2 linked regions of the Vallitalea guaymasensis genome follow. The protein of the gene in region 1 interacts with the protein of each later gene in a pairwise test. Links are inferred from orthologs where the notes say so. Each region holds a gene or a part of one and is shown on either strand. Other genes may lie near its edges. The genes, in order: rlmN and ftsZ.

What was found.
Region 2: the proteins of rlmN (region 1) and ftsZ interact in binary tests that used the Escherichia coli proteins (3 or more experiments, as listed by UniProt). The link is inferred for Vallitalea guaymasensis from one-to-one orthologs.

Annotation. Positions count from the first base shown.
Region 1 is NZ_CP058561.1:41,227-50,784, forward strand. Bases 2,718-5,687 are described here. They hold rlmN (23S rRNA (adenine(2503)-C(2))-methyltransferase RlmN), read right to left. Parts: upstream 4,743-5,687; coding sequence 3,693-4,742; downstream 2,718-3,692. Other genes in these bases: pknB (Stk1 family PASTA domain-containing Ser/Thr kinase), read right to left, coding at 2,718-2,920; HYG85_RS00230 (Stp1/IreP family PP2C-type Ser/Thr phosphatase), read right to left, coding at 2,932-3,654; rsmB (16S rRNA (cytosine(967)-C(5))-methyltransferase RsmB), read right to left, coding at 4,768-5,687. In the rest of the region: rpe (ribulose-phosphate 3-epimerase), read right to left, coding at 1-127; rsgA (ribosome small subunit-dependent GTPase A), read right to left, coding at 129-1,007; more of pknB, read right to left, coding at 1,007-2,717; more of rsmB, read right to left, coding at 5,688-6,141; HYG85_RS00245 (zinc metallopeptidase), read right to left, coding at 6,168-6,869; fmt (methionyl-tRNA formyltransferase), read right to left, coding at 6,874-7,809; def (peptide deformylase), read right to left, coding at 7,826-8,278; priA (primosomal protein N'), read right to left, coding at 8,331-9,558.
Region 2 is NZ_CP058561.1:5,085,433-5,091,808, forward strand. Bases 3,417-6,364 are described here. They hold ftsZ (cell division protein FtsZ), read left to right. Parts: upstream 3,417-4,305; coding sequence 4,306-5,424; downstream 5,425-6,364. Other genes in these bases: HYG85_RS21925 (cell division protein FtsQ/DivIB), read left to right, coding at 3,417-4,114; spoIIGA (sigma-E processing peptidase SpoIIGA), read left to right, coding at 5,665-6,364. Also shown: murD (UDP-N-acetylmuramoyl-L-alanine--D-glutamate ligase), read left to right, coding at 1-763; HYG85_RS21915 (FtsW/RodA/SpoVE family cell cycle protein), read left to right, coding at 773-1,927; murA (UDP-N-acetylglucosamine 1-carboxyvinyltransferase), read left to right, coding at 2,092-3,348; more of HYG85_RS21925, read left to right, coding at 3,359-3,416; more of spoIIGA, read left to right, coding at 6,365-6,376. UniProt on the Escherichia coli protein: Essential cell division protein that forms a contractile ring structure (Z ring) at the future cell division site. The regulation of the ring assembly controls the timing and the location of cell division.

The sequences.
Region 1 (9,558 bases):
TAGGAACAAATGACCCATCCATGACATCAATGTGTACATAATCACATCCTGCTTCATCAATTCTTTTAATATCATGTCCTAAATTTGCAAAATCCGCTGCCAAAATCGAAGGTGCTATCTTAATCATTTTACCATCTCCTAATATCTTTTAATTCATCATATAGCATTTTATAACTTTCATATCTAAGTTTACTGATTTCACCATTTTCAAGTGCATGTTTAACTGCACAATCAGGTTCGCTTATATGGTTACACCCATAGAATTTACAGTTATCTTCATACTTCTTAAATTCAATGAAATAATTCTTCAGATCATCTTTTTCAATCTCATCAATATATAAAGAACTGAAACCAGGTGTATCAACAACATAACTATCCTTATCAAAAGCTAAAAGGGTCGCATGTCTGGTAGTATGCTTACCTCTTTTGATTTTTTCACTGACTTCACCAGTTTCAAGCATCTCCACTGATTGAATCAGATTAAGTATAGATGATTTTCCTACACCTGAAGGTCCAGCAAATACTGTTGTTTTATCATACAATATTTTTCTAAGTGGTGATATTCCTATATCTTTTGTCGCACTAGTCAACAACACATCATATCCTGTATCTTTATAGATGCTTCTTATATCATCCAAATCTTCATCAGATACCGTATCAACCTTATTAAAACATATGACTACACTTATATTTTCTCTTTCTGCCATTATTAAAAACTTATCAAGTAAATTAAAGTTCGGTTTTGGATTCTCCACTGCGAAAACAATAACAACTTGATCAATATTAGCGACTGTAGGTCTAACTAAACTATTTTTTCTAGGTAGAATCTCTAATATATTCCCCTTCATATCTTCATTCTCTAATATATCAATCTCTACATTATCGCCAATAAGAGGCTTTATCTTCTTATTTCTAAAAACACCTCTGGCCTTACATTCATATATACCCTTTTCAGGTACGTGTATATAGTAAAATCCCGCAATTCCTTTAATGATTTTACCTACCATTAATTATCCTCCTCTTTAGTAAAAACAAAAGGGTTTTCATACTGGTACACATCATTAAGGTAAATCTTAATGATTGCATCTCCCTCACCAGAAACAATAATTGGCAATGGGAAATCTTCACTTTTAACCAATTTATTGAACACAACATTTTCCTTGCCATTAATAACTAGAACTGCTTTCAACTGACCTTCAGTCTGATTAGGGTCAAATATATTATTTATAGTTTCAGTATGGTAATATCTAATTTTTTTGCCTAGACTTACAGCAATATCTATAACATAGTTTTCTTTTACTTCTTCCCCTGGATCAACGGTCTGGCTGATAACTTTACCTTTAGCCACTGTATCATGGTTAATCTTAGTTACACTTCCTATTTCTAGATTAGCCTCGGTCAACTTATTCCTGGCTTGCTGTTCAGTCAAGTCCTTCAAATTAGGTACAAAAACTGTTTTTTCTTCTTTACCTTTACTTACAAAAATAGTGACAACTTCACCTTTTTTTAATTTGGTTCCCTTATCAGGATATTGCCTTATTACAATACCAAGAGGTATAGAATCATGATATTCTCTTTCTATCTTATAAGTAAGATTTCTTCCCTGTATAATACTTTGTGCTGTAGTAAATTTTACACTTAGAACATCAGGAACTTCAAAAGTCTCTATTCCTTTGCTTACAGTTAATTTTACAATCTGGTCTTTTTCAGCAACTGTATTTTCTTCTGGAATCTGTGAAATAATCTTATCCACATCATAAGTATCATCATATGCTCTTTCTGTAACATCGATTGTTAAATGCTTGTCTTCCAATAATTTTTTTGCATCAGACAGCAACATACCCTGTACATCAGGTATTAACACTTCTACTGGCTGCAATCTGGCTTTTATACTATTAAATACAAAATAAGAAACTATTGACACCAAAACAATAGCCGAAACCACTCCTAGAAAAACCACAACTTTCTCAAGATTGGATTTTTTCTCGGTAACAGTATTATTTTCTTTTTCTTTCCATATTTTTTTCATATCATTATCAGACATAAAGAGGGTAGGTGAATCATCAACTACCTTTATGTCAACAAAATCTTCTTCAGGTGATATATTCGCTTTTTTCAGATCTTCCATCAACTCATCTGCACTGGAATATCTGAATTCAGTTTTCTTTAAAGTAGCCTTGATTATAATTGATTCCAGGCATTTAGTAATATCAGGATTTTTCTCTCTTGGACTTGGCAGATCTTCATTTATGTGAAGAAGAGCTACTGAAACTGGACTTTCAGCTTGATAAGGCAAGGTTCCTGTAGCCATCTCATACATAGTAATACCTAGTGAATACAAATCACTTTTTTCGTCACAAAAGCCACCTCTGGCTTGTTCTGGAGATATATAGTGAACTGAACCACTTGCATTAGTAGGGGCTACAATAGTCTTATCTGTAGCTACTCTGGCAATACCAAAATCAGCTACTTTTGCAATACCATCTTTTGTAATGATGATATTTTGTGGCTTGATGTCCCTATGTATAATATGATTTTCATGTGCATGTTCTAACGCTGAAGCAATAGACGCAGCAATTTTGATAGTCTCAGCATCAGATAATGGCGCATTATTCTTAATATACTCCTTTAGGGTAATTCCTTCCAATAATTCCATTACTATATAATAAATATTTTTATCATTTCCTACGTCATATATATTAACAATATTATGATGTGATAAACTAGCTGCTGATTGAGCCTCCACTTTGAATCTTCTGACAAATTCTTCATCCAAGCAAAATTCATCTCTTAGAACTTTTATGGCTACAAATCTCTCCAGCTTATTACATTTAGCTTTATATACAATAGACATACCGCCTGAACCAACTTTTTCAATTATTTCATATCTACCACTTAAAATTACTCCTGGCTGCAACATACCATGTCACCTCATTCCCCTTTTATTAATACAGCTGCTATATTATCAGTTCCTCCATTATTCAGAGCAAGTTCAATCAGTTCATCAAGCTTTTCATCAAGTTTTTTATCAGAACCGACCACTTGGAGAATTGTATCATCTTCTAACATATTGGTCAAACCATCTGAACACATTAGGATAAATTCCTCACTAGTTATGTTCAAGGTAAATATATCACATTTTACAGTTTCATCTGCACCAACAGCCCTAGTAATAATATTTTTATTTGGATGATTTTTACTTTGACCTCTTGATAGTTTACCAGATTTAATCATTTCTTCAACTAACGAATGATCTTCTGTTATTTGATTAATAGCATTATTGATTAAATATAATCTACTATCTCCAACATTAGCAACAAATAATTTATTATCTTCAACTGAACAAACAATGAATGTTGTGCCCATACCGAAAAAATTCTCATCTGCCAATGATTTATTATGAATTATTTCATTTATGTAATTTATACCATTAATAAAAGTATCTGTAATATGTGGGTATTCATTTTTCTTAACATAACCAACGAATTCTTCAACAGCACACATTGAAGCATACTCTCCCGCTTTATGTCCACCCATCCCATCAGCAATTATATAAAGATTAGGAAGGTTTCCAATTTTTTCATTAGAAATGTAAAAACTATCTTGATTTATATTCCTTATTTTCCCTTTATGGGTTTTCCCTATAGCTTTCATATAACCTCCTATAAGTATTACCTGTTTATTAAAATAATTTATACTTCCTTATTTTTGTCTTTAGTGTAACTTCTTCTAAGCTGTCCACATGCTGCATCAATGTCGCTTCCCAATTCTCGTCTAATAGTAGTAGGTATTTTATGTTTTTCCAATACATTTTTGAAGGCTAGTATAGTGTCTTTACTGCTATGCCTGTAGCTTCTTTCTTCTACTTGATTAACTGGTATTAGATTGACATGACATAAAATTCCTTTTAATACTTTTGATAGTTCCTTAGCACATTCAATCCCATCATTAACACCTTTTACCAAACTATATTCGAATGTAATTCTTCTCTTAGTTTTTTTAACATAATCTTTACATGCCTCAATTAATAAATCATAGTCATATGCATTAGCAATAGGCATCATGGTTTTTCTAATTGAATTATTGGGAGCATGTAATGATATAGCCAAAGTGATCTTTAAATTTTCATCGGCTATATCATTAATCTTTTCAATGATACCACAAGTAGATACAGTAATGTTTCTTTGACTAATATTCATTCCTTCTTCTGAGTTTATAATCTTAATAAACTTTATCAGAACATCATAATTATCTAAAGGCTCACCAGTCCCCATAATAACTATATTAGATATTCTCTGACCGCTTATTCTGTTTATTTCATATACTTGTCCCAGCATCTCAGAAACTGTCAAATTCCTTTTTAATCCCCCAATAGTTGATGCACAGAATTTACATCCCATCCTACATCCAACCTGAGAAGATATACATACTGAATTACCATGCTTATAAGACATGAAAACACTCTCAACTACATGATGATCATTTAATTCAAACAGATACTTTCTAGTTCCATCTTTTGACTCTAATTTTTTAACTTCACGAAGCGTTACTATATCGCAGTTAACAGCTAATTTATCTTGTAATGCCTTAGATATATTGGTCATCTCAGTAAAAGAGGATACTCTTTTTTCATGTAACCACTCATATATCTGCTTAGCCCTAAATTTCTTTTCACCTATTTTTTCCATAAATTCTATCAATTCATCCATGGACATTGATAAAATATCAACCTTATCATTCAAATTCTAATATTCCTTCCATTATGTTCTAATTACCAATTCTTCTTAGCTTAGCTATGAAGAAACCATCTGTATCATAAAATCCAGGTAATAATTGAATATACCCCTTTTTGTTATTATTGATTGTATCAGGTAAATTATCCTCAAAATCAACTAATTCAAAAGGGAAATTATCAGTGAACCAATTAACATTCTTTATGTTTTCTTCTGGATTAACAGTACATGTGCTATACATAAGTATACCACCTGTTTTTACATATTTGCAAACAACTTTTAATATATTCCTTTGAATATCAATCAGATCATTTATATCTTTTCTTTCTACATTATATTTAATATCAGGTTTCTTTCTTATTATTCCAAGTCCTGAACATGGAACATCTGCTATTACTATATCAGCCTTTTCTATCATTGAACTATCAATCTCTAATGCATTATACTCTTTTATATCAACATTATTCAACTGTAATCTTTTTACATTTTCAGCAATCAACTGTAATTTTTTCGGATAAATGTCTCTAGAGACAACACTTCCAGCATTATTCATCTTTTCTGCAAAATGAGTTGTTTTTCCTCCAGGAGCAGCACATACATCAATGACTAACATATCCTTATTTGGATTTGCCAATTGAGCCACTAACATGGAACTTTCATCCTGTACTGTAAATTTACCTTGATTAAAAGCCTCCAAACCTCTGATATTGTTATAATTACTAATCTTCAAAGCATAATCAAGGAGCTTCCCTTTTTCCACATCTACATTAGAATCCTGTAACTGCTTCATTAATTCTTCTGGATTAGTCTTTGTTAGGTTACATCTAATATTGGTTTTAACAGTTTTATTACTATTGATACACATTTCTTTTACGGTTTCATAATCATAATGCTTCAACCACAATTCAACAATCCACATTGGGAAAGAATACATTATTGATAGGTATTCAACTGGTTCATCATTTTCATTAGGATATTGTATTGAATCTATATTTCGTGCTATATTCCTTAATACACCATTCACAAATCCAGATAGATTACCCAATTTTCTTTTTTTAGCTAACTTGACAGCTTCATTACAGACAGCAGATACAGGTACTTTATCCATATAGTTTATCTGATAGACTGATAATCTCAAAATATACAAAATGATTTTTTTCATTTTATTAGTTTTTGTCTTGGAGAACTTATTGATTATATAATCTATAGTTATTACATGTTCGACTGTACCTTCTACGATTCTAGTAATAAACGCCCTATCTATCTTAGATATATCATTATGATTCTTGAAATACTTATCAATAGCAATATTCGTATATGCTTTATCTTTGAATATGCTTGTTATAATCTCTAACGCTACATTTCTAGCATTAATCTTATTCGTTTTATCATTACTCGCTTTTGTCATTTCTACCCCCGACGAACTTTATCTTATTAGTCATTTCTTCTACCAGCTATAAGCAATAATCTTAACAAACTAGATATTGAAGCTGCCGCTGCCGCAACATAAGTGAGGGCTGCTGCTGATAGAACTTTTTTCGCAGGTACTATCTCTTCATAAGAAAGATAAGCATTTGACTCCAATATCCCTATTGCACGATTGGAAGCATTGAATTCAACTGGTAGAGTAACCAATTGAAACAATACTACAGCTGCAAATAATATAATCCCTAATTTCAGGAAAAAAATGTTTGCAATCAAACCAAGTAATATAATAGGAAAAGCAAGTTTTGATGATATATTGACAACAGGAAAAATCGCATGTCTTATCTTCAAAAAAGTATATCCCGTATTATGCTGTATGGCATGACCACATTCATGCGCTGCAACCCCAACTGCAGCAATAGATTGATTATTATATACTGCATCAGATAATTTTAATACTTTTGATCTTGGATCGTAGTGGTCAGTTAATCTACCACTAACATGTTCTACTCTTACATCATAGATTCCTGCCTGTCGCAATATCATTTCAGCTACATCCTTACCTGTATATCCTCGTGAATTTCTATAGCCAGAATATTTTTTGAATGTAGATGCTACCTTTGATTGTGCATACAAAGATAAAAGCATGGCAGGTATCAATATAATGAACGTAGGGTCATAAAAAAGACCATATGAGCCAATTCCTCTCATGCTATCATCTCCTTCCTAGAATTTCTCCTACTTGAAGCTTGTACCCTCTTAAAAAAGCACCAGCAGACATTCTTTTTTTACCTTGCAACTGTACTTCTTTAATCAGTATACATTGATTCCCACATTTTACAACAAATCCATCTTTTTGAATATTAACAATCTCTCCTGGTTTACCGTTATATGAATCGTCTATCACTTTACCTGCCCATACCTTAAGTATCTTATTACCTAGATAAGTATAAGCACTAGGCCATGGATTCAATCCTCTAATAAGCAACTCAATCTTGTAAGCTTCGATCTCCCAGTTAATATTTCCTAAGCTTTTTTCAAGCATAGGTGCATATGTTGATTCATCTGAATTTTGTTTTATTCTAATTATAGTATTATTTTGTACTTCTTTTAAAGTTTTAATCAATAATTTTGCACCGACATCAGATAATTTATCATGCAATGAACCACCTGTGTCTGTATCTTCAATTTTAACAGCTTCTTTTAAAAGCATATCGCCTGTATCTATCCCAACATCCATATACATAGTTGTTATACCTGTTTCAGATTCACCGTTGATTATAGACCATTGAATAGGTCCTGCCCCTCTGTATTTAGGTAATAAGGAAGCATGTACATTAATACAGCCATGTTTAGGTAGATTAAGTATTCGCTTAGGTAAGATTTTACCAAAAGCTATAACAACTATAACATCCGGATTAATCTCTTCCATAGCTTCCACAAAGTCATTTTCACTTAATTTTTGTGGTTGATATACTTTTATATCATTGCTTACTGCTACTTCTTTTACAGGTGTAGAAATAACTTTATTACCTCTTCCTTTTGGTTTATCTGGTTTAGTGACAACAGCAACTACTTCATGTTCAGAATTGATTAACTCCTGTAAAGTAGGTACTGAAAAATCAGGAGTTCCCATAAATACTACTTTCAAATTCTCACCCTCTTTTTTATTCTTGTACTATGTTTTCTGCTATATCAGTAAATAATCTGCCCTTAAGATGGTCTGTTTCATGACATAATGCTACAGCCAATAACTCTCTTCCTTCAACAACAATCTTCTCTCCATCTAGATTCAATGCTTCAGCTTTAACATATGCAGGTCTTTTAACTTCTCCAGATTTTCCTGGAATACTTAAACAACCTTCTGGATTTAGCTGTTCACCTTTTGTCTTAACGATCTTGGGGTTAATCAGAACCATTGGACCTTCTCCAACATCAATAACCACTATTTGCTTTAGAATACCTACTTGTGGTCCAGCAAGACCAACTCCATTAGCGCTATTCATAGTTTCTATCATATCTTCAGCCAACACTTTTATATTTTCTGTTATTTCTTTAATCTCTTTACAATTTTTCCTTAAAATCTCGTCGCCATCAATTCTTATTTGTCTTAAAGCCATTATAAGAACACTCCTTTTAACATTTTATTAATATTATTTCAGTTACATTTATTTAATATGAAATCAATGGATTAATATCCATTTGTATTGAAATGTCTTTGTATTTAATACTAAGTCTTTCCATATATCTATTAATGAATTGCATCAACTCCTTATATCCTGTACTTCTTAATAAAATCACTCTTCTATAATTATTTTTTATTTTAGATACATTAGCTGGTGATGGACCGATTATTTCAAGTCCCATTCTGGATGCAACTAATAATATATCATTTTTTAATTCAAAAGATCTTCTAATCAACTCTTTTTCGTTAGTGGATTGAATCAACAACACTAACAAATTGGAGAATGGCGGATAATTCATTACTTGCCTATACTTAATCTCAGCTTCATAAAATCCAATGTAATCTTGTTCCTTTGACTTGGTTATGCTATAATGCTCTGGAGTATAGGATTGAATTATAGCTGTTCCCTGTAGGTTGCTTCTACCTGCTCTGCCTGTAACCTGTGTCAATAATTGAAATGTCCTCTCTGAAGCTCTGAAATCGCTCATATAAAGAGATAAATCAGCAGCTATAACACCAACTAGTGTCACATCAGGAAAATCATGACCTTTTGCAACCATTTGAGTTCCTATAAGAATATCTGCTTCACCATTTCTAAACTTCCCTAATATTGTATCATAACTATTTTTTCTTGTAGTCGTATCAAGATCCATTCTCAAGACCCTTGCTGTAGGAAATTCTTTCTTTACATAAGACTCCACTTTCTCTGTCCCTATTCCGAATTGCTTGATGTACTTGGAATTGCATGAAGGACATTTACTAACCATATTGATTGTTTTACCACAATAGTGGCATATTAGTTTATCACCAAAAGCATGATATGTATATGGTATATCACAACTATCACATTTAATTACATACCCGCATTGTCTACAAGATACAAATCTTGAATAACCTCTTCTATTTAAAAACAAAATGATTTGTTCTTTGTTGAATAATTTATTCTGTATTTCATTTCTTAGAGTATCACTAAATATTGATTTATTTCCATTAATCAATTCTTCACGCATATCAATGACCTTAACATCCAACTTATTAGTTGAAGCTGCTTTTTCTTTTAATTCCAATAAAGTATATTTACCTTCTTTAGCTAAATGATATGATTCCAGAGATGGTGTAGCTGAACCTAGTACCACATCAGCACCAGTCATCTCACCTCTTTTAATTGCTACTTCTCTAGCGTGATATTTGGGTGATACCTCTGACTTATAACTC
Region 2 (6,376 bases), 5.0 Mb from region 1 along the record:
TAATTACATTGATGCAAAATTTAGAATAACTGAAAATCAATCAAAAGACGATTACTGTATCATTAATTATGATAATGAAATATGCAGAGGGTTGGCTGATAGGATTCCATGTAATATCTTCTATTTTAGCAAATCTAAGATAGATGCTAAAGGGATCTATTTAAAAGATGGTTATGTTTGTACTAATGTTCATGGAGCAGAAGAAAGAGTCATAGATATAAATAAGTTAGGTGAACACAATGTTGAAAACATTATGGCGGCAGTAGCGATTACAATATGTATGCAGGTTCCTATTGATGTGATTAGTAAAGTAATAGAGAATTTTAGAGGAGTTGCCCATAGAGTTGAATATGTAACCACTGTTGAAGGTGCTAAGTATTTTAATGATTCCAAGGCAACTAATGAAGACGCAGCCATTAATGGAATAAAATCAATGAAAAGTAATACAATATTAATTGGTGGCGGTATGGATAAAGGTGGAAGTTACGATAGCTGGATACAAGCATTCGATAATAAAGTAAAAGGTTTGATTCTATTTGGTGAGACAGCATACAAGATTGAGGATGCTGCTAGAGCGAATGGATTTGAATCAATATATCAAGTAGATAACCTGAAAGAGGCAGTAGATAAGGCATATACTTTAGCTGAAAGTGGAGACAATGTTTTGTTATCACCTGCATGTGCAAGCTGGGATATGTTCAAAAACTTTGAAGAAAGAGGTAATTTATTCAAGCAATATGTAAGTGAATTAGATAAGCAATAGGGAGGGGTTATGTTGCATGAAAAAACAATCAAGAGACATCGTAAGAAGCGGTCGCTTTTAAAGAAGAAAAAAAATCAGACAGATTTTACTCTTGTTGCAATAGTGGTTATTCTTATTGTTTTTGGTATCATTATGATATATAGCTCTAGTTATTATTATAGTATTGACATGTACAATGATAGTACTCATTACCTTAAGAAGCAGATTGTATGGGGTGTTCTAGGAATTGTCGTAATGATGATTGTATCAAGAATAGACTTTCATATATTTAATAGGTTTGCTTTGTTAATTTACATAATGTCTCTAGGTTTTTTGGTTCTGGTATTACTTGTTGGTAAAGAAATAAAAGGGGCTAAGAGATGGTTGATTATTGGACCTGTCAATTTCCAGCCTTCTGAGTTTGCCAAGTTGATGATTATTATTGTTATTGCTTATATTGCATCGAAAATGGTTAGTCACTTAGATAAATATAGATTGATGATGTTCATATTATTTATTATAGGAATTCCAACAGCGTTGGTTGGTGCAACCAACATGAGTACTGCTATTGTAGTTTTTGCAATAGGTGTGGCTATTTTATTTGTGGCAGTACCCAAAGTCTACAAACTGATGTTGATTACTGCTCTGCCCGGTGCTGTAGGTGCTGTACTTGGAATATTACTGGCTGGTTATAGAGCAGATAGAGTTAAGATATGGCTTGAAGGACCGTGGACAGATCCCCTTGGAAAAGGATATCAGACTATTCAATCCTTATATGCTATTGGTACAGGTGGTTTATTTGGTACCGGGTTAGGTCAAAGTATGCAAAAAAGAGGTTTCATCCCTGAGGCACATAACGATATCATATTTTCAATAGTATGTGAAGAATTAGGTTTATTCGGAGCTTTGGCGCTTATCATTTTGTTTATCTTACTTATATGGAGATGTATGGTAATAGCTAGTAATTGTTCTGATCTTAATAGTTTGCTTATTGTTGTTGGTGTTATGGCACAGATTGGATTACAAGTAATAATTAATATCGCAGTAGTTACTAATTCAATACCTGCAACAGGTATGCCGCTGCCATTCATTAGTTATGGAGGTTCTTCATTACTATTTCTTATGGTTGAGATAGGAATGGTGCTTGGTATAGCTAGAAGATCAAAGATTAGTAAGGCGGGATAGAAAATACATAAAACAACCCGTACGTTACAATGATTAATCATTTATTATTATAATAATTTTATGTTGCTGTAATTGATTAAGGGATAAGTTATATAGTAACATAAAAGGATTAAATGAATACTATGAATTATATAGAATTGCTATTTGTGCGGAGGTCGCAGTACATGGGTAAATATATTATAGAAGGCGGATACAGTCTAAGTGGCGAAATAAAAGTGCAAGGGTCAAAGAATGCAGTTCTCCCATTACTTGCAGCTACTGTTTTAAATGAAGGGAAGACATATTTTCATAACTGTCCAAAAATATTAGATGTCTATAATATGCTAAATATATTAACTTCCATAGGGTGTACTATTGAATGGGATGGCGATGTATTGATAATCGACTCTTCCGATATAACAACTCATATAATACCAGAAAAATATGTTCAGATGATGAGATCTTCCATTATCCTATTAGGTTCTGTTCTTGGAAGATTAAAAACTGTGAAGATATCTTTCCCAGGTGGTTGTTCTATTGGAACTCGTCCAATTGATTTGCACTTGAAAGCTTTAAAGCAGATGAATGTAGATATAAAAGATAGGCATGGATTTATTGAATGTAGTACTAACGAAATAATTGGCAATAAGGTTAGTCTTGATTATCCAAGTGTTGGAGCTACTGAAAATATAATGTTGACAGCAGTACTCTCAGAAGGAATTACAACTATTAATAATGCTGCTAAAGAACCTGAAATAGTAGAATTACAAGAATTTTTATGTGAAATGGGAGCTAAGATAGAAGGGGCAGGAACAGATACAATTACCATAAAAGGTGTTAATAAGTTAAAATCAGTTGAATATAGGATAATGCCAGATAGAATAGTAGCAGGTACTTACATGTGTGCAGTTGCTGCTGCTGGAGGAGAAGTCCTACTGAAAGACGTATGTAAAGAACATCTAAACTCAACAATAACTAAAATTAATGAGATGGGATGTTTTACAAAAGAATTTGAAGATAGTATATTAATAAAAGCGCCTGAAAGACTAAAGTCGCTTGATCTCATAAGAACACAACCTTATCCGGGTTTTCCTACTGATATGCAAGCCCAGTTAATGAGTTGTCTTGTTACAGCTGACGGAACAAGTATCATAGCTGAAACAATATTTGAATCAAGGTATAAACATGTTGCAGAATTAGTCAGAATGGGTGCAGATATTATTATAGATGGAAGAATAGCAGTATTAAAGGGAGTTAACAGATTAAACGGAGCAGAAGTTTTTGCGGAAGATTTACGAGGTGGTGCAGCATTAGTACTAGCAGGCCTAGGAGCAGAAGGTAAAACTATTGTTAATAATGCTAGTCATATTTTAAGAGGATACGAGAATTTGGAAAAAGATTTAAGCTTGTTGGGAGCCAAGATAAAATACTCTTCAGATTAAAGGTGATAATATGTCTAATGTTATTTCGATGGAAAAAGTTAGAAAGCGTAAAAATAAAACAGGTAAATTTGTCTTATTAATAATTTGCTTAGTGTTTATCCTAGTTATTTTTGCCTTTCAACTTATTAATGTAAATATCATTACTGTTATAGGAAATAAAATATATAGTGAAGAGAAAATAAAAAATATAGTAGGTATTCATGAAAAGACAAATCTATTTGTATATAAGTTAGCTTCTAAAGAATTGAATTTGGAAGAATATCCATATATCGAGAATATAGATATTAAGTACCGTTCTTTTAACAATGTAGATATTGTGGTAAATGAAAAAAGTGTAATATCCTATATTCCATATATGGGTAAATATCTATGTCTTAGTAAAGACGGTACTGTTATTGATTATACAAATGATTTGCAGGTTAATATACCTATTGTGCACGGGCTATCTTTTGACCATTTTGTAATTGGGGACAAGCTATTTACAGATGATACTGACATTTTCAAATCTATTTTAGAAATTTCACATAAAATGAAAAAATTTGATTTCAAAATAGATTATATAGATTTTAATTATAATGACCCAGAACAAATTATAATAAAAATCGACAAAATATCTATATCAATCGGCAACATAAATGACATTAATAGGAAATTTGAACTATTAAAGGACTTAATAGGCAAATTGCCTGAAGGTGTGGATGGAACAATTAACTTAACTGACGCAGATAAAAGAAATATAATATTTACTCCCTATAATAGTAAATAATGACTAGGTTTGTATAAGCAAAAACTTAAATAAATTTTATTTTTACTTAAAGATGAAAAAAAAATAATGAAAATTTCAATTTTTATATTGATTAATTTTCCAAAAAAATATATTATTATGTGTAAGAGATTATGTCAATAAAATCGCTTAAATGCATATAGATTAAGAAAGATTTGTTAGGAGGAACTACTTTGCTTGAAATTAAGATGAATGAAAAGGCAAGTGTGGCAAAGATTGTTGTCATTGGAGTAGGCGGAGGTGGAAATAACGCTGTTAATAGAATGATAGAAGATAGATTGAACGGTGTTGAGTTTATAGCTGTCAATACAGATGTACAAGCTCTACAATGTTCAAAAGCTTCTGTTAAAATTCAAATAGGTGAAAAACTCACTAGAGGCCTAGGAGCTGGAGCTAATCCAGAAGTTGGTTTAAAAGCTGCTGAAGAGAGCAAAGAAGAACTATCTGAAGCTATTAAAGGCGCAGATATGGTTTTTGTAACTGCCGGTATGGGCGGTGGTACTGGTACTGGTGCAGCCCCTGTAATTACTAACATTTCTAAAGAGATGGGGATTCTTACAGTTGGTGTTGTAACAAAACCTTTTGATTTTGAAGGCAGAGTTAGAATGAAGAATGCAGATGCAGGTATAACTGCATTAAAGAAATCAGTGGATACATTAATTGTCATACCTAATCAAAAATTATTATCTATCATTGATAGAAGAACAACTGTAAAAGATGCTTTCAAGAAAGCTGACGAAATATTACAACAAGGTGTACAAGGTATTTCTGATTTGATTTATACACCAGGTATAATTAACCTTGACTTTGCTGATGTAGAAACTGTAATGTCCAATAAAGGTATTGCACATATCGGTATTGGAAAAGCTAAAGGTGATAATAAATCTGAGGAAGCTGCACAAATGGCTATTTCAAGTCCATTGCTTGAAACAACTATTGATGGAGCGAAACACATACTTATTAACATTAGTGGTGATTCAAATATGTCCATGTTCGAAGCTAATGATGCAATTCAATTAATACAGGAAGCTACAGGAAATGATTCAAATATAATCTATGGTCAGATTATCGATGATTCTCTCGAGGATGAGTTGGTAGTAACTGTAATTGCAACTGGCTTTGAAGCACCTATTTCAGAGAGTAGAACTGATACAAGTAGTAAGATAAGTTCTAAAACAAGTGAAATGGTTAGTGCTACTACTGAGCCAGAGCAAAAAGTTCAGACAGATATACATATTGACGAAAAACCTATAGATATTCCACCATTTTTACAAAGAAAAAGAAATAGATAATATTTTTAAGTGAGAGGTTATTCCTTCGGGAGTAGCCTCTTTATTTTTTGTATAAATATTTATTGTTGAAAAATATAAGAAAAAAAACAGAAATCATTTATTGTTTTTGACAAATTATTCCAATTAGCCATGCTATAATTAGCATAGCTTAAATAATATGTGAATAAAATATACTATAGTATTCATATAACAAAACCAAGAAAGCCTTGATTTATTACAAATTTGTAAAGGAGGGGGGGCGTGTATTTAGAAGTTTATATTGACATAGTCTTCATTATTAATTTGATAATGGACTATATTATACTTTGGATAGTTAAAATTCTAACTAAGAAAAATACCAAGAAGATTAGGTTATTTATTGGTGCTATGGTTGGAGCATTAATGATGTGTATCATAGTCATACTTCCTTATGATAGTTATTTTTTCAATGTTATCGTAGGATATTTGTTAACTAGTATATTATTGATATACATATCATTCAGACCTAAAAGATTAAGCGAATTTGTTAAATTAACAATTATTATGTATTTAAGCGCAATCATGCTTGGCGGTTTGATGTTTGCATTATATTACTATTCATTTATTGGAGTTGCTGTAAGCAAAGTAATAAATGGTACATACAATATGAATTTGAGAGTAGGACTATTTGTAATTTTTGGAATAATTGCAATTATCATATTTAGAATCGTTAGAAAAGTAATGTCTAGTACAATTAGGGCGAATAAAAATTTATTTGGACTTGAAATCTATATTGATGATTCTAAGATTAAGGTTAATGGCTTATTGGATACAGGTAATAATCTATACGATCCAATAACAAAAAATCCTGTTCTTATTGCAGAAAGTGAACTATTAAAAGATTTACTAAAAAAAGATTGTTATGATAAGTTGCTGAATATGTCAGGTGATTTATATAACATATCTAATTTTACTGATTTTGGTGAAAACAGTA